DNA from 3 places in the Streptomyces rubellus genome. Region 1 is predicted to be linked to each of the others. Evidence: riboswitches for the same ligand, from Rfam matches in the RefSeq annotation. Region 1 holds a riboswitch; each other region holds the start of a gene.
What was found. Region 1 has a riboswitch for cyclic di-AMP ahead of V1L54_RS03970 (transglycosylase family protein). Riboswitches for the same ligand answer to the same signal wherever they lie in the genome.
Positions count from the first base shown of each region.

Region 2: another riboswitch for cyclic di-AMP. It lies ahead of V1L54_RS16160 (M23 family metallopeptidase); the one in region 1 lies ahead of V1L54_RS03970 (transglycosylase family protein).
Region 3: another riboswitch for cyclic di-AMP. It lies ahead of V1L54_RS19965 (M23 family metallopeptidase); the one in region 1 lies ahead of V1L54_RS03970 (transglycosylase family protein).

Region 1 is NZ_JAZDCX010000002.1:357,038-362,850, reverse strand. Features, by position in the region: gene V1L54_RS03975 (VOC family protein) at 1-302, shown strand, start outside; gene V1L54_RS03970 (transglycosylase family protein) at 455-1,774, opposite strand; cyclic di-AMP (ydaO/yuaA leader) riboswitch at 1,779-1,950, opposite strand; gene V1L54_RS03965 (dipeptidase) at 2,338-3,591, opposite strand; gene purE (5-(carboxyamino)imidazole ribonucleotide mutase) at 3,595-4,158, opposite strand; gene V1L54_RS03955 (5-(carboxyamino)imidazole ribonucleotide synthase) at 4,155-5,339, opposite strand; gene V1L54_RS03950 (GtrA family protein) at 5,473-5,813, shown strand, end outside.
Region 2 is NZ_JAZDCX010000012.1:97,506-103,318, reverse strand. Features, by position in the region: gene V1L54_RS16175 (bifunctional acetate--CoA ligase family protein/GNAT family N-acetyltransferase) at 1-1,808, opposite strand, end outside; gene V1L54_RS16170 (HPr family phosphocarrier protein) at 1,955-2,260, shown strand; gene V1L54_RS16165 (GntR family transcriptional regulator) at 2,383-3,087, opposite strand; gene V1L54_RS16160 (M23 family metallopeptidase) at 3,213-4,061, opposite strand; cyclic di-AMP (ydaO/yuaA leader) riboswitch at 4,074-4,236, opposite strand; gene V1L54_RS16155 (M16 family metallopeptidase) at 4,455-5,813, opposite strand, start outside.
Region 3 is NZ_JAZDCX010000017.1:33,483-39,295, reverse strand. Features, by position in the region: gene V1L54_RS19975 (APC family permease) at 1-827, shown strand, start outside; gene V1L54_RS19970 (PP2C family protein-serine/threonine phosphatase) at 926-2,146, shown strand; cyclic di-AMP (ydaO/yuaA leader) riboswitch at 2,464-2,621, shown strand; gene V1L54_RS19965 (M23 family metallopeptidase) at 2,633-3,700, shown strand; gene V1L54_RS19960 (PPOX class F420-dependent oxidoreductase) at 3,983-4,444, opposite strand; gene V1L54_RS19955 (antibiotic biosynthesis monooxygenase) at 4,509-5,246, opposite strand; gene V1L54_RS19950 (epoxide hydrolase family protein) at 5,384-5,813, shown strand, end outside.

The sequences.
Region 1 (5,813 bases):
GCGGGACGGTCGAGGGCGAGGGCGACTGGGTCGAGGTGGTCTTCGCCCCGGACGGGACGGTGGTGAAGCGGCTGGCCTTCCAGCAGGCCCCCGGCCACGTGCCGCCGAAGTGGCCGAGCGCCGAGCACTCCCAGCAGTTCCACCTCGACTTCTACGTGCCCCGCGCACAGCGGGAGGAGGCCGAGCACGAGGCGCTGGCGCTCGGGGCGGAGCTGCTCGACGGGGACGACGACGGGGGCAAGCGCGACTTCCGGGTGTACCGGGACCCGGCGGGGCACCCCTTCTGCCTCTGCTACCGCTGAGGCGTACGCGGGGGCCGAGGGGCCGGGGAGCGCGCGGCCGGACGGGACGAGGCGGGCGGGACGCGGAAGTGGTTTCCGCGTCCCGCCCGCCTCTTGCTGTCCCACAGGGGGTCTCACCCGGCCCGTGCCGGGCCGGGCGGTGGTGGCGTGACTCAGATGTTGACGCCGTTGGCACGCAGGTAGGCCAGCGGGTTGATGTCCGAGCCGTAGCCGGGACCGGTGCGCACCTCGAAGTGCAGGTGCGGGCCGGTGCTGTTGCCGGTGGAGCCGACCCCGCCGATCCGGTAGCCGGCGCTGACCTTCTGGCCGGCGCTGACCGAGATCGAGGACAGGTGGCCGTACTGGCTGTAGCGGCCGTCGTCGTGCCGGATGACGACCTGGTTGCCGTACGCGCCGCCCCAGCCGGCGGAGACCACGGTGCCGTTGGTGACGGCCTTCACCGGGGTGCCGGAGGCGGCGGCGAAGTCCTCACCGGTGTGACCGTTGGACCAGCGGGCGCCCGCGGCCTTGTAGGAGCCGGAGGGGCGGGCCGCGACCGGAGCGGTGTAACCGGAGGACACACCGGCGGAGGTGCGCGCCTCGCTCCGGTCGGCGCGCTCGGGGGCGCGCTTGGCGGGCTCGGGCTTGACCTCGGCCTTCGGCTGGGCCTTCTGGGCCTCCGGCTGGACCTTCTTCTCGGCCTTGGCCTGCGGCTGGGCCTCCGGCTTGGCGGCGGCCTTCTGCTGAACGGCGGTGCCGCCCAGGCTCAGCTGCTGACCCGGGTAGATCAGGTTGGGGTCGCCGCCGATGACCTCGCGGTTGTCCTCGTAGATCTCCTGCCAGCCGCCGGAGACGTCCTGGGCGCGGGCGATCTTGAACAGGGTGTCACCGCTGACCACCCGGTACGCGGTGGTCTTCGCGGTCTCCCCGGCGGACTTCTTCGGGGCCGCGTGCTTCGGCGCCGACTGCTTGGGAGCGGCGGGCTTCTCGGCCTTCTCGGCCTTCTCGGCCTTCCGCTCGCTGCGGTCGGCACGCTCCGAACGGTCCTGCTGCGGCGCGGCGGGCTTCTCGGCCTTCTCGGCCGCACCGTCGGGGGAGATCTGGGGGGCGGGACCGCCCTTGGTGAGTCCGGCCCTGACCGAGCACACCGGCCAGGCGCCCGGGCCCTGCCCGTCCAGCACCTTCTCGGCGACGGCTATCTGCTGCTCCTTGGTGGCCAGGTCGGCACGCGGGGCGTACTGGGTGCCGCCGAAGGCCTCCCAGGTGCTCTGCTGGAACTGCAGGCCGCCGTAGAAGCCGTTGCCGGTGTTGATGCTCCAGTTGCCGGTGCTCTCGCACTGCGCCACCCGGTCCCAGGTGTCGACGGAGGCGGCACTGGCGTTGCCGGTGGCGATCAGGGGCAGGGCCACACCCGCGCCACCGACCGAGATGGCCAGGGACAGGCGGGAGAGACGGCTGCTGTGGGCACGACGATGACGTCCGCTTGCGGACATGAGGTGGCTCCTTCTCCTACGCCTGCGAGGTGAGCTGTCGGGTTCGGGCTGGAGTTGCCCGGCCAGCCGTTGCGCGGCGCTGGGCCGCGAGGCGTGGCTTCACCCCAAGCCGTCCCGTATGGGCACGGGCCGGCGGTTTTCGTTGGGTCCCCCGCTCCTGCCGGCGGTGGTGTGGATGCTCCAACCCGCTGCCGTGGCAGGACTCGGCGTTCGGCAGCGGGTCGCCGCACGTTGGTGCGACACGGCCAGAACCGTAAACACATCGTTTCGTCGTCAACAAGCCGATGGGTCACACGGCGCCCGTTTCGAAGGCATTGCGGCACCCGGTATTCGCACTCAGGGTGATGACATGGATGCGCAGGGTGCGGCATTTCCTTTCTGACGCCTCGTCATCCGACTCGCTCACCAGCGGTCATCACCCGTGTGACAGAAACCGACACAGAGCGCGACGAACCGGAAGATCGCACTCGTGACGTGCATCACGAGGAGGTAACCGAGAGGGTCCGCAGGCACGGATCCGGCCCCGGCCGACCGGATCCGGCCATCTTCCGGGCCGGCCCGGGTCAGCCGTCGAGCTGCTCGATCGTGGCGGTCGAGGGGCCGCGCCGGGCCTGCTCCGCACGGGCGACCGCCTCCGCGTCGCGGAGCACCCGCACCGCGTTGTGCCAGGTCAGCCTGGCCAGATCGGCCTCGGACCAGCGGCGGGCCAGCAACTCGGCCACCAGATTGGGGTAGCCGGAGACGTCGTCGAGGCCGGACGGGGTGAAGGGCGTGCCGTCGAAGTCGCCGCCGACGCCGATGTGGTCGATGCCCGCGACCTCGCGCATGTGGTCCAGGTGGTCGGCGACGGTGGCCGCCGTCGCCTCGGGGCGCGGGTGCGCCGCCTCGTACGCGCGCCGGACCTCCCGGGCCCGCTCGCCGCCGTCCAGCGGGCGCAGGCCGTGGGCGCGCAGGTGCTCGCCGGCCGCGTCGTCCCAGGCGACGGCGGCGGGCAGGACGAACTTGGGCACGAACGTGGCCATCGCCACACCGCCGTTGGCCGGGAGCCGCTCCAGCACGTCGTCGGGGATGTTGCGCGGGTGGTCGCACACCGCCCGGGCGGAGGAGTGCGAGAAGAGCACCGGCGCCGCCGACACCCGCAGCGCGTCGCGCATCGTGTCCGGCGCCACATGGGAGAGGTCCACCAGCATCCCCAGCCGGTTCATCTCCCGTACGACCTCCTCGCCGAAGCGGGTCAGGCCGCCGTGGCGGGGGGTGTCGGTGGCCGAGTCCGCCCAGTCGGTGTTGTCGTTGTGGGTGAGGGTGAGATAGCGCACACCCAGCCGGTACAGGGCGCGGAGCGTGGCGAGCGAGTTGGCGATGCAGTGGCCGCCCTCGGCCCCCATCAGCGAGGCGATACGCCCCTCGGCCCGTGCCGCCACCGCCTCGTCGGCGGTGAAGGCGAGCCGCAGGTCGTCCGGGTAGCGGCCGGCCAGCAGCCGCACCGCGTCGATCTGCTCCAGACAGGCGCTGACGGCGGCGTCCCCGGCCAGTTCGGTGGAGACGTAGACGGACCAGAACTGCGCCCCCACCCCGCCCGCGCGCAGCCGCGGGAGGTCGGTGTGGAGGTGGGCGGACTGGTCACGGGCGATGTCGCGCCGGTCGAGGTCGTAGCGGACCTGGGTGCGCAGCGCCCACGGCAGGTCGTTGTGGCCGTCGAAGACGGGGTGGGCGGCCAGCAGCGCGCGGGCCCGCTCCAGCGGCTCCCCGGCCCGGTCCGTACCGTCCGCACCGTCCGCTTCGTGCGTGCCGTCCGTACCGCCTGCCGTGGGCGCCATGCGTCACTTCCCTCCGAAGCCGAAGCCCGTCCCGCCGGCGGCGACCTTGGCGCGCAGCCGGCGGCCCTTGTCCTGTGCCTGCTCCTTCAGTTCGGCCTGGAAACGTTCCATGCGCTCCCGCAGGGCCGCGTCGTGGGCGGCCAGCAGCCGTACGGCCAGCAGTCCGGCGTTGCGGGCGCCGCCGACCGAGACGGTGGCGACCGGGACCCCGGCGGGCATCTGGACGATGGACAGCAGGGAGTCCATGCCGTCCAGGTGGGACAGCGGCACGGGGACGCCGATGACCGGCAGCGGGGTGACGGAGGCGAGCATGCCCGGCAGGTGGGCCGCTCCCCCGGCGCCCGCGATGACCGCCTTCAGACCGCGGCCGGCGGCGCCGTCACCGTAGGCGATCATCTCGTGCGGCATGCGGTGCGCGGAGACGACGTCCACCTCGTAGGGGACCTCGAACTCGTCGAGCGCCTTGGCCGCGGCCTCCATGACGGGCCAGTCGGAGTCCGAACCCATGACGATGCCCACCACGAGGGTGGCGGAGAGGGCGGAGCCGGTGCTGGGAGAACTGCTCATTCGGTGATCGTCCCTCGCAGATAGGCGGCGGCGTGGGCGGCGCGCTCGCGTACGTCCGCCAGGTCGTCGCCGTAGGTGTTGACATGGCCGACCTTGCGGCCGGGCTTCACGTCCTTGCCGTACATGTGGATCCTCAGCCGCGGGTCGCGGGCCATGCAGTGCAGGTAGCCCTGGTACATGTCGGGGTAGTCGCCGCCGAGCACGTTGACCATCACCGTCCACGGCGCGCGCGGGCGCGGATCGCCCAGCGGGAGGTCGAGGACGGCCCGCAGGTGGTTGGCGAACTGGGAGGTGACCGCGCCGTCCTGGGTCCAGTGGCCGCTGTTGTGGGGGCGCATGGCCAGCTCGTTGACCAGGATGCGGCCGTCCCGGGTCTGGAACAGCTCGACCGCCAGGTGGCCGACGACGTCCAGCTCCCGCGCGACCGTCAGGGCCAGTCGCTGGGCCTGGCCGGACAGTTCCCCGGACAGGCCGGGCGCCGGGGCGATCACGGTGTCGCAGACGCCGTCCACCTGGATCGACTCCACCACCGGGTACGCGACGGCCTGGCCGTGCGGGGAGCGCACCACGTTGGCGGCCAGCTCCCGGACGAAGTCCACCTTCTCCTCGGCCAGCACCGGCACGCCCGCCCGGAAGGGCTCGGCGGCCTCCGCCGCGGAGCGCACCACCCACACGCCCTTGCCGTCGTAGCCGCCGCGGACGGTCTTGAGGACGACGGGCCAGCCGTCCCCGCCCGGCGCGGCTCCCTCCCGCGCGTCCCCTTCCCGCGCGGCTCCCTCGGCCGCGAAGCGCGCCACGTCGGCCGGGTCGGCCACGATCCGGTGGCGCGGGCAGGGCACGCCGATCTCCGTCAGCCTCGCCCGCATCACGCCCTTGTCCTGGGCGTGCACCAGGGCGTCGGGGCCGGGCCGCACCTTGACGCCCTCGGCCTCAAGGGCGCGCAGATGTTCGGTGGGGACGTGCTCGTGGTCGAACGTGATCACGTCGCAGCCCCGGGCGAAGTCGCGCAGGGTGTCCAGATCGCGGTAGTCGCCGACGACGACGTCGTTCACCGCCTGGGCCGCGGAGTCCTGCGGGGAGTCGCTGAGCAGCCGGAACCTGATGCCGAGCGGGATGCCCGCCTCGTGGGTCATGCGCGCGAGCTGCCCGCCGCCCACCATGCCGATCACTGGAAATGCCACGTCCGTAGCCTAGCGGCCGGACCTGCGGGTACCCCGTCCGGCGTAGGCGCGCGGTTAGCATGGCGCCCCTGGAAGACCGAGGTATGCCGACAGCGGACCCGCGAGGGCCGGGGAACGGGGCGAGTGGATCACCATGGGCGAACGGCGCGCACCGTACTCGCGACTGCTGCCCCGGCTGCTGCGGCTGCGGCGCGAGCTGGCGAAGTTCGGCACGGTGGGGGCTCTGGGCTTCCTCGTCAACGTCGCGGTGTTCAACCTGTGCATCAACGTCCTGGACCTGGCCCCGGTGCGGTCGGGGGTGGCGGCCACGGCGGTCGCCATCGCCACCAACTACCTGGGCAACCGCTACTGGACCTACCGGCACCGGGACAAGCGGCGGATGCACCGGGAGGCGGGGCTGTTCCTGCTGTTCAGCGGTATCGGCATGGTGATAGAGAACGGCGCCCTGGCGATCTCGCACTACGGTCTGGACTT
Region 2 (5,813 bases), on a different contig from region 1:
TCGGGGGTCTCGGAGGCCCCGGCGGGGGCGTCGGCGGGCGAGCCGGCCTCGTGCAGTGCCGCGGCCAGCTCGGCCGCCCCCCAGTCCTCCTCGGCCCCCTCCACCCGGGGGATCGCGGCGACCACGACGGCGTCGGTGGCCGGATCGGCGAGCGCGGCGCGCAGCGCGGCGCGGAAGTCCCCGGGGGCGGCCTCGGTGGTCAGGCCGGTGGCGAGCCGCGGACGCAGCCCCCGGGCCAGACAGGCGTCGTAGGTGAGCAGGCACAGCGACTCGGCGTTGCCGAGGATGCCCACCCGCGGGCCCGCGGGCAGCGGCTGGGCGGCCAGCAGCACGCCGGTGTCGATGAGTTCGGTGACGGTGTCGACGCGGATCACCCCGGCCTGCCGCAGCAGCGAGGAGACCGTGGCGTCGGGGGTGCGTCCGGCGGGCACGGCGTGGCCGGGCGGCGGGACGCTGGCGCTGTGCCGGGCGCCCTTGACCACGACGATCGGCTTGCGGGCGGCGGTGCGCCGGGCCAGCCTGTTGAACTTCCGGGGGTTGCCGAAGGACTCCAGGTACATCAGGACGACGTCGGTGTCCGGGTCGTCGTCCCAGTACTGGAGCACGTCGTTGCCGGAGACGTCGGCGCGGTTCCCGGCGGAGACGAAGGTGGAGACGCCCACCAGCCCCCGGCCGCGGCGGTGCAGGGCGTCCAGCACGGCGATGCCGATGGCCCCGGACTGGGTGAACAGCCCGATGCGCCCGGGCTCGGGGGTCCGCGGCGACAGGGTGGTGTTGAGCCGGATCCCGGGGGCGGTGTTGATCACCCCGAAGGCGTTGGGGCCGATGATGCGCATGCCGTACGAGCGTGCCTGCCGGACCAGCTCGCGCTGCTCCTCGCGGCCGAAGTCCGCGGAGAGGACGACCAGGCCCCGCACCCCCCGCGCGCCGCACTCGGCGACGACCCCGGGCACCTCCTCGGCGGGCACCGCGACGACGGCCAGGTCGACGGGCTCGGGGATCTCGTGCACGAAGCGGTGCGCGGGCACCGAGCCGATCTCGGCCGTCTGGGGCAGGAAGGCGCGGTTGACGGCGTAGACGCGGCCGGTGAAGCCCGCCGCGCGCAGGCTCGCCAGGACGGTGCGCCCGGCACCGCGGGAGATGCGGCTGACCCCGATGACGGCGACCGAGGCGGGGGACAGCAGCCGCTGCACGGAGCGGGCCTCGGCGCGCTGCTCGCGGGCCCGCATGACCGCCAGGGACTGCTCGGTCGGCGTGATGCCGAAGGTGAGGTGGACCGTGCCGTCCTCGAAGGTGCGCTTCTGGGCGTAGCCCGCGTCCGTGAAGACCTTGACCATCTTCACGTTGGCGGGCAGCACCTCGGCGACGAAGCGGCGCACCCCGCGCTCCCGGGCGCAGGCGGCGATGTGCTCCAGGAGGGCGGAGCCCACGCCGCGGCCCTGGTGGTCGTCGCGGACCAGGAAGGCGACCTCGGCCTCGTCGGCGGGCAGCGAGGCGGGACGGCCCAGGTGGTCGATGCGGTCGTAGCGGACGGTGGCGATGAACTCGCCGCCGACGACGGCGGCCAGTCCGACCCGGTCGACGTGGTCGTGGTGGGTGAAGCGGCGTACGTCGCGGTCGGAGAGGTGGGGATAGGGGGCGAAGAAGCGGTAGTACTTCGACTGGTCGGAGACCTGCTCGTAGAACCTGACCAGACGGTCGGCGTCCTCGGGGGTGATGGGCCGGATCCGGGCCGTGCCGCCGTCGCGCAGCACCACGTCGGCCTCCCAGTGGGCGGGGTAGGCAGGCTCCTCGGTCGGCGTCCGCATGGGGCCAGCCTAGTCACTCGTGCCCCGGGCGTTCCGGTCCGCGGTGGCGGTACGGGTCCGCCGTACGGGCCGGCGGCGGCGTTGCGGCGGCGGCCGGCTGTGCGAAGCTGATCCGGACAGCTGCTCCCCACCGAAGGGCGACCACCATGGCCGAGCGCCGTGTCACCGTCGGCTGGGCCGAGGGCCTGCACGCCCGCCCCGCCGCGATCTTCGTACGCGCCGCCGCCTCCGCCGGCGTCCCCGTCACCGTGGCCAGGCCCGGCGGTGAGCCGGTCAGCGCCGTGTCGATGCTCGCGGTGCTGGGCCTGGGCGCGCGGGGCGGTGACGAGATCGTGCTGGCCTCCGGATCCGGTGACGGTGACGGTCACGACGACGGGGACGCCGAGGCGGCCCTGGACCGGCTGGCGAGACTGGTTTCCGAGGGGCTCGGGGAACTTCCCGAAACCGTCTGAGTCCGGTCCGGAGACATCGGCACGCGAAGGCGGTTGAGTTACCCACTCCACCGCCTTCCGGTACACCCGGGAGAATCGGACAGGAATTCTCCGGCCTGTTTCCCCGGCGTATACGAATCCTGTTACGAATTATCGCCGCCCGTGTTTACGGTGTGTTTCGTCTTTCTCACGGCACCTTTCTGGCGGGACCGGCGCACGGCCACCGGCCGCTGTTCGCGGCGGAGGGCGACCGAGCGCTCCACATGCGCGGCCGCCAGCGCCCGCGCCCGTTCCGCGTCGCCGCGGGCCACCGCGTCGACGACGGCGCCGTGCTCCCGCCAGACGGCGGTCGCCCGCAGCGGGGGCTCCGCGGCGTACACCCAGGCGATCTTGCGGCGGAGCTGGGTGAGCAGAGTGGCCAGGGTGGGGCTGCCGGATGCCTGGGCCAGCGTCTCGTGGTACCAGTCCCCCAGCGCCCGCAGGTCGGACAACTGCCCGCGCTCGGCCCGCTGCTGGCCCAGCCGGACCAGCCCGCGCAGCACCCTCAGCTGCGCCTCGGTGCGCCGCTGGGCCGCACGGGCGGTGCCCAGCGGCTCCAGCAGGGCGCGGAGGTCCAGCAGGTCGGCGGCCTCCTGCTCGGTGGGCTCGGCGACGCAGGCGCCCGCGTGCCGCCGGGTGGTCACGAAGCCCTCGGACTCCAGGGTGCGCAGCGCCTCGCGCACCGGGACCCGCGAGACGCCGTAGCGTCTGGCGAGCAGTTCCTCGGTGAGCCGCGCCCCGGGCGGAAAAGCACCGGAGACGATGTCGTCGCGGACCGCAGTGCACACCATGTGCGCCGAAATGCGCATGGGCCGACCTCCGCCGTCGTCTCCGCGTTCGCGATGTTCCGCAGAGTCGAACTGTATTCCACCGGAACGGAATTTCCGATGCCCGGTGGAAAACAGGCGTAAAAGATGCGGCGGGGCGGAGCGGATCAGACGCCGATGCCCTTGGAGCGCAGGTAGGCGATCGGGTCGATGTCCGAGCCGTAGTCGGCGCCGGTGCGCGCCTCGAAGTGCAGGTGCGGGCCGGTGGAGTTGCCGGTGCTGCCGGACAGGCCGATCCGGTCCCCGGCGCCGACCGACTGCCCCGGCGCGACGCCCAGCGAGGACAGGTGCGCGTACTGGGTGTAGCGGCCGTCCTTGTGGCGGATGACGACCTGGTTGCCGTACGCGCCGCCCCAGCCGGCCGTCACCACGGTGCCCGGGCCGACGGAGCGGATGGCGGTGCCGGTGGGGACGGGGAAGTCGATGCCGCTGTGGCTGCCGGAGGACCAGGCGGTGCCGGACGCCTTGTAGGGGGTGGTGGTGCGCGCGCCCTCGTACGGGGCCGTGTAGCCGCTCGCCGCGCGCCGCTGGGCGGTGCGGTCGGCACTGCGGTCCGCCGCACGCTCCTTCGCGGCGCGCTCCTTCGCGGCCGCCCGGGTGGCCGAAGCGTCCTCGGCGGACCCGGCGGCCCCGGCACGCTCGCGGGAGGCGTCGGCCGCGCGCCGCTGGGCCTCGGCCTGGGCCCTGACGTCGTCGGCGATCGTGTCGCCGACGGCCACTGCCTGGACGTAGCCCAGGGCGTAGGTCCTGGGCGTCCCGTCGGACGCGGCGGCGGCGGGGGTGGCGAGGGTGCCGACCACGCCGGTGGCGGCGAGGGCGGCGGCCCCCGCGAGGCCGGCGCCGGTGCGCACGGCGCGGGCGGAGAGCGGGGCTCCGCCGGTGAGCCTCCCGGTCAGACCGGTGATCCGCTCGGTGAGCCTGTCGGTGAACTGCCCGGTGGCACGGTTGAACGCCATGGACGGCGTGCTCCTTTCCTTCCTTGTCGCCTACCGGGTTAGCTGACGGGTTCGGAGCAGGAAGGTCTCCTACGGGCGCGTGGCCCGATTCACCCCGGTGGGGCACCTCGCACGCGGTCGGCGCGGAGGGTGGGTCCCCGGCTCCCCCTGGCGGGGGACTCGGCGAGTGCTGACCGTCGGCCGCGGTCGCGGACGCTTCTGACGGGCAGCGGAAACGACGCTAAACAGACAAGTTTGAGCGAACAAGCAAATCAGTGGCTTTGTCACGCATGACACACGCCGCTTACGCCATAAGGGGTCAAAACAGACACGCCGAGGGCCCCTTGTGTGGCAACCACACAAGGGGCCCCCGGCAGACGTCCCGAGATGTCCCGTCCGTCGCGGTGCCGCCGGTCACTGGTCCGTGACGACGGTCACCTCCCCGACCCCCAGCTCGCGCACCGGCTCGGCGATCTGTGCGGCGTCCCCCACCAGCACGGTCACCAGACGGTCCGCGGGGAAGGCGGCGACCACCGCCGCCGTGGCCTCCACGGTGCCCGTCTCGGCGAGCCGGGCGTACAGCCGCGCCTGGTAGTCGTCGGGAAGGTGCTGTTCCACCTGGTCGGCGAGGGTGCCCGCGACGGCCGCCGCCGTCTCGTAGCGCAGCGGGGCCACTCCCACCAGGTTCTGCACGGCGGTGTCCCGCTCCTCGTCGGTGAGCCCCTCCTCCGCCAGGGTGCGCAGCACCTGCCAGAGGTCGGCCAGCGCGGGCCCGGTCACATCGGTGGCCACCGAGCCGCTGACGGCCAGCAGGGAGGCGCCCGTACCGCCGGGGGCCGAGCGCAGCACCTGGGCGAAGGCCCGCACCCCGTAGGTGTAGCCCTTCTCCTCGCGCAGCACCCGGTCCAGGCGGGAGGTCAGGGTGCCGCCCAGGCAGTACGTGCCGAGCACCTGCGCGGGCCAGACGCTGTCGTGCCGGTCGGGGCCGGTCCGGCCGATGAGCAGCTGGGTCTGCACCGCGCCGGGGCGGTCCACGATCACCACCCGGCCGGTGTCGTCCGCGGTGATCGGCGGCATCGGCCGGGGCTCGGCGGCGGTGCCGGTCCAGGCGCCGAGAGTGTCGGCGAGGGCGGCGTCCAGGTCCACCCCGGTGAAGTCGCCGACCACCACGGCGGTGGCGGTCGAGGGCCGTACGTGCGCCTCGTAGAAGGCGCGCACCGCCGCGGCGTCGATGCCCTCGATGGTCTCCTGGGAGCCCTGGCGGGGCCGGGAGAGCCGGGAGTCCTCCGGGAACAGCTCCTTCGACAGGGCGATGGCCGCCCGGCGGGCGGGGTTGGCCAGCTCGTGCGGGATCTCGTCCAGCCGGTTGCGCACCAGCCGCTCGACCTCGCCGGCGGGGAAGGCGGGGGCGCGCAGCGCGTCGGCGAGCAGGCCGAGCGCCCTGGTCAGCCGGGAGGCCGGGACCTCCAGCGAGACCCGCACCCCGGGGTGGTCGGCGTGCGCGTCCAAGGTGGCCCCGCAGCGCTCCAGCTCGGCGGCGAACTCCTCGGCGCTGTGCTTGTCGGTGCCCTCGCTCAGCGCCCGGGCCATGATCGCGGCGACCCCCTCCCGGTCCCGGGGCTCGGCGTCCAGCGGGGCCGGCAGGTTGACCTCGACCGCGACGACCTTCTGGCCGGGCCGGTGGCAGCGCAGCACGGTCAGGCCGTTGGACAGCTCGCCGCGCTCGGGGGCGGGGAACGCCCAGGGCCTGGGCTGCCCGCCGGCGGGCTGGGG
Region 3 (5,813 bases), on a different contig from region 1:
CGATCGTGGCGGTGGTGCTGGCGGTGCTGGCCGCGGTGGTGGTCGCCTCCCTCACCTCCGGCGCGGCGGACGCGGCCCGGCTCTCGCTGCGCGCGGACGACGGCGCGGGCATGACGCCCGGTGGGGTCCTCCAGGCGGCCGGGCTGCTGTTCTTCGCCTTCGCCGGCTACGCCCGCATCGCCACCCTGGGTGAGGAGGTGCGTGATCCGGAGCGCACCATTCCGCGGGCGATCCCGCTGGCGCTGGGCATCACCCTGGCCGTCTACGCCGCCGTCGCGGTGGCCGTGCTGAGCGTGCTGGGCAGCACCGGACTGGGCGAGGCCACCGCGCCGCTGGCCGACGCGGTCCGCGCCGCGGGCGCCGATCGGCTGGTGCCGGTGGTACGGGCGGGCGCGGCGGTGGCCGCGCTCGGTTCGCTGCTGGCGCTGGTCCTGGGGGTCTCCCGCACCACCCTGGCGATGGCCCGCGACCGGCATCTGCCGCCCGTGCTGGCCGCCGTCCATCCGCGCTTCGGCGTGCCGCACCGCGCCGAGCTGGCGGTCGGCGCGGTGGTGGCGGTGGTGGCGGCCACGGCGGACGTGCGCGGCGCGATCGGCTTCTCCTCCTTCGGGGTGCTCGCCTACTACGCGATCGCCAACGCCTCCGCCCGGACCCTCACCCCCGCCGAGGGCCGTCCGGCCCGGATCGTCCCCGTCGTCGGGCTGGCCGGGTGCGCGGCGCTGGCCCTGGCCCTGCCCGCGGTCTCGGTCCTCTCGGGGGCGGCGGTGCTGGCCGCCGGTGCCGCGGTGTACGGGGTACGCCGTACGGCCGCCGCCCGGCGGCGCTGACCGGCGCCGATCCGGCGTCCGCCCGTACTGCCCGCTCGCACTGATCGCCCGCACTGATCGACTCGCCGGGCCGCGGCGGGTCGGGAAGAGTGGGAGAAGTGCACGGCGATCGACGGCATGCGACGGACAGCGGCCGGGAACGGGCCCGCGCCATTCCGGGTGTCGGCCGCCCGCCGTGGCTGCTGCCGCTGGTGCTGCTGGTGGCCGGGCTGGCCGTCAACCTGGCGACGCCGCCCAGTCTGCTGCTGGGAACGGCGTTCGGTGCCGCGCCCCTGGCCGCGGCGGCGCTGTGGACGGCGCGCGGCACCCTGTTCACCGGGATCGCGGCGGTGCTGGCGTACGCCGCCGTGCTGCTGCGGGGCGGCCCCGGCTGGACGGAGGGCCTGCTGAGACTGGGCGCGGTCGCCGCCTTCGGTGTGCTGGCCCTCGCCGTCAACCACGCCCTGCGCCACGGCGAGCAGCGGTTCGCCTCGGTCCGCCAGGTGGCCGAGGCGGTCCAGTTCGCCGTGCTGCCGGTGCCGCCCGGCCGGATCGGCGGCCTGGAACTGGCGGTGCGCTACGAGGCGGCCCACGCCTACGCCCGGATCGGCGGCGACCTGTACGCCGTGCAGCGCACCCCGTACGGGGTGCGGCTGCTGGTGGGTGACGTGTGCGGCAAGGGGCTGGACGCGGTGGCCACGGTCACCGTGGTGCTCGGCGCCTTCCGGGAGGCGGCCGAGACCGAGCCGGACCTGGCGGCGGTCGCGGACCGGATCGACCACGCCCTCCTGCGGGAGCGGTCCCAGCGGGCCGGGCAGTCGGACTGCCTCCCGGGCGGGGGCGCCGGACGGCCCGTGGAGTTCGTCACGGCCGTGCTGGCCGAGCTCCCGCCGGGGCCGGCCGGGGAGCCGGAGAGCGTGCGGATCGTCAGCCGGGGTCATCCGCCCCCGCTGCTGCTGTCCGCCGGCGGAGCCTCGGTGCGGACCCTGGAGCCGGACTCGTACGCGCTGCCGCTGGGGCTGGGGGACATGGCGGGTCCGGCGGACGCGCCGGAGGGCCCGGACGGCGGTACGGGCCCGGTGCCCTTCCCGCCCGGCGCGCTGCTGCTGCTCCACACCGACGGGGTGACCGAGGCCCGGAACGCCGAGGGCGTCTTCTACGACCCGGTGGCCCGGCTGCGCGGCCGCCGCTTCCCCGGCCCGGGCGCCCTGCTGGACGCCCTCGTCGCGGACGTCCACGCGCACGCGGACGGCCGTACGGACGACGACATGGCGCTGCTGGCGGTCATGCGCGACCCCGCGCCGCCCCCGCCCCCGTCCCGCTCCGGCGAACCCGGATGACCCCGTGAACCCGGTGACCCTCGGTGCCACCGGCCGCGGCGCCGTCGGTCACGCTGCGTATCGCCGTCGTGCACACATCCGTACCATCTGGCCGGCCCTCAGCTGAGTGACTTACGTCTCTTCGACCCGTAGGGGGTGGCAACTCGCCCGTTTTGGGCGGGAGATGCCCCGTTAAATCCCCGTCGAAATTACTCACCATGTGAAGGAGGGACTTGGAATCCCGGCTGCCCCTCTATTAACGTTCGATAACGCAGCGCGGTCGTCACTGCCGTCGAAAGAGGCGGCACCGTGCGCCGTCGCCGAATCCTGACCGTGCGACTCCGCCACCGCGGAGCCCGCACCCAGGGAACCGGGGAACCACTTCTTGGGGTGAATCGGGCAAGCGCGTGCACGTGCATCCGCATGTGCGAGCCCGTAGGAGACCTTCCTGCTCCGAACCCGTCAGCTAACCCGGTAGGCGAGAAGGAAGGAAAGGAGAGCGCCCCCGTGGCGTCCAGCAGCCCGGCCTCCGAGGCCCCCGAGGTCTCGTACGACCTGCACACCGGCACCTTCGCCCCGTTCGGCCCGGACGGCGACGGGGAGCGGCGGGTGTGGAATCCCACCGAGGATTCCGTCCGCCCGGTCCGCGGCCGGCACCGTGTCGTCAAGCAGCGCAACGGCATGGCGCGCAGCGGCGCGGTCCTCGGCGTCGGCATGATCGCGGCGGTCGGCGCGGGCGGCATGGCCACGGCCAAGGTGAAGTCCCCGGCCGCCATCGCCATGCCCGACCTGGACCTGGACTCCGTCCCCGGCGTCGGCGCCCTGATAGACGGCGACGACACCGGCACCGATGTCACCCCGGTCTCCGACGAGAGCACCGCCAACCCCCTCAACCTCGGCCAGGCGTCGCCGCTGGGCACCGGGGACGCCGACCAGGACGCGCCGGTCGTCACCACCGCGAGCCTGACGACGGACGCCGGCGAGGCGCTCCGGGCCCGCATCCTCCAGCAGGTCGACCAGCAGCAGACGGGCGCCACCCAGGCCGCCCTCCAGGCCGCCGCCGACCAGGCCGCGGCCACCGCCGCCGAGGAGGCCGCCGAGGCCGAGGCCGAGGCGAAGCGCAAGGCAGCCGAGGAGGCGAAGCGCAAGGCCGAGGCCGAGCGCCTGGCCAAGCTCGCCGCCAGCCACACCCTCCCGCTCTCCTCGTTCCAGCTCTCCTCCCAGTTCGGCGCCTCCGGCTCGATGTGGGCGAACAACCACACCGGCCTGGACATGGCCGCCCCGTCCGGCACCCCGGTCAAGGCGGTGCACACCGGCGAGATCGTCGAGGCGGGCTGGGCCGGCTCCTACGGCTACCGCATCATCCTCCGGCTCGACGACGGCACCGAGATCTGGTACTGCCACCTGTCCTCGATGACCAAGACCAGCGGCAAGGTGACCACCGGCGACGTGATCGGCCGCGTCGGCTCCACCGGCAACTCCTCCGGCCCGCACCTCCACCTGGAGGTCCGCCCCGGCGGCGGCGACCCGATCGACCCGCTGACCTGGCTGCGCGGCAAGGGCCTCAAGATCTGACCCGGCCGGTTCCGATGCCGGCCCGGACTCCGGTGCCGGCCCGGACCCGACGAGGTTCCTTCCGCTCCTCCTCCCCCCTCCTACTGACCCCCCACCACCAGCGCCGCCGCCTCGCACACCGCCGGTGTGCACGTCGGCCGGCCCAGGAGGGGACGAGGCGGCGGCGTACGGGCACCGCACCTGCCCACATGCCCCGGCGGCCCTGGTGATCCACCCCCCGACACCAGGGCCGTCGGTCCTCCCCGCCCCCACGGCACCCTCACGCACGGCCCGGCACCCCGTTCACGCGCCGGTCCGGCGCGGCGGCTGCCCGTACGCGCGGTCCACCGGCAGCCGTACCACCAGCCGCCGGTCGGCGACCACGGCCCGCCGGTAGTCGTCCCAGTCTGGGTGCTCCTCGCCCCGGATCGCCCGGTACACCTCGATCAGCTCCTCGACCGTGGCGTCGCCCGGCTCGGCGGCGGGCGGCGTCAGCTCGGCCAGCCCCTCCGCCACCGTCCAGGCCCAGCCGTCCGCGCTGGTGACATGGAAGCTCGCGCGGGGATCGCGCCGCAGGTTCCGGGTCTTGGCGCGGTCGGCGGTGACCGAGATCCGGATCAGCCGCCGCTCGGGGTCGTAGGTGTGGTTGACGTTCGACAGCTGGGGCCGCCCGTCCCGCCTGAGGGTGACCAGCACCCCCAGATCGCGCTCGGCGAGGAGGGCGAGCAGCTCCTCCGGCGCCTGCTTCCCCGCGTTCCCGGCCATGGCGGTCCCCTCCCCGGCTGTCCTCCCGGCTGTCACTTCCGCCCCAACACCCCCGGCCCTCCCGTCATTCCCCGCCGCTCCCGGGCCGCTCGGCGGTGAACGCGAGCCGGTAGCGCCGTACGTCGCTGCGCACCAGCCCGGGGAAGTTCCGGACCCGGTGCCACTGCGGGGTGGGCGAGCCGACCCCCTCGCCCGCCGCCGCCAGGGCGTCGAGGTGGGCCTGCTCGCTGACCCACTCCGCGTAGTTGACGACGCGGGTGCCGTCGGTGGAGAGGTGGAAGTGCCCGGAGATGCCGCCGGCCGGCGGGGCGGGGTCGGTGTCCAGCGCCTCGCCGACGGCGTCCACCCAGGCCCGCTGCCGCGCCTCGTCGGGCCCGTCGAACGTCACGTCCACGATCACCACGCAGCCCGGCTCGGGCCGTTCCCCGCTCCCGTTCCCGTCCCCGGGCAGCCCGAAGCCGCGGTAGTACCGGGTGCGCACCAGGTCGAGCCGCTCGATGCCCGGCACCGCGCGGTCGACCTCGTCGTTGCGGTGCGCGCGCTGATCGCGCACGAAGTCCTCGTACGCCCGCTCGTCGGCCCACTGGGAGTAGTGCAGCAGCGTCCGGCCGTCGGTCCCGGCGTACACGCTGTACGACAGCAGGCCCGGCAGCGGCCAGGGCCGCCCCGTCCAGACGGCCTCGATCGCCGCGACGGCGGCGCGCTGCCGCTCGGGCGTGCCCACGTCCCAGAAGCTGAAGAACGGGGCGCCGACGCCGGGGCGGGCGGGGTCGGGGTGGGTGAGCGGTCTGGTCTCGGGCATGGCGTGATACCTCCTCGCGAGCAGCGGTGTGTCCGTCCGTACGCGCCCACCCTCATACCTCAAGTCCGCTTGAAGTCAAGCGGTTGTCCGGCCAACGAGGACAGAACCTTTCCGCAGGGCCCCGTAGCGTGCCGGACATGGCAGCGAACAGGACAGCCGCAACCGCCGGCCCCCATCCCCTCCGCCCGTTCCGCGTCGAGGTCCCCGACGCCGAACTGGCGGACCTGCGCGAGCGGCTGGCCCGCACCCGCTGGCCCGCCGACTCCCCCGAGCCCGGCTGGGGCCGGGGCGTGCCCCTGCCGTACCTGCGGGAGCTGGCCGAGTACTGGCGCACCGGCTACGACTGGCGGGCCCGGGAGGCCGAGCTGAACGCCGTCCCGCAGTTCACCACCGACATCGACGGGCAGCGGTTCCACTTCCTCCACCGCCGCTCACCCGAGCCCGGCGCACTGCCCCTGCTGCTGTGCCACGGCTGGCCCGGCTCCCCGGTGGACTTCCTGCGCGTCGTCGACGCCCTGGCCGACCCCCGCGCCCACGGCGGCGACCCGGCCGACGCCTTCCACGTCG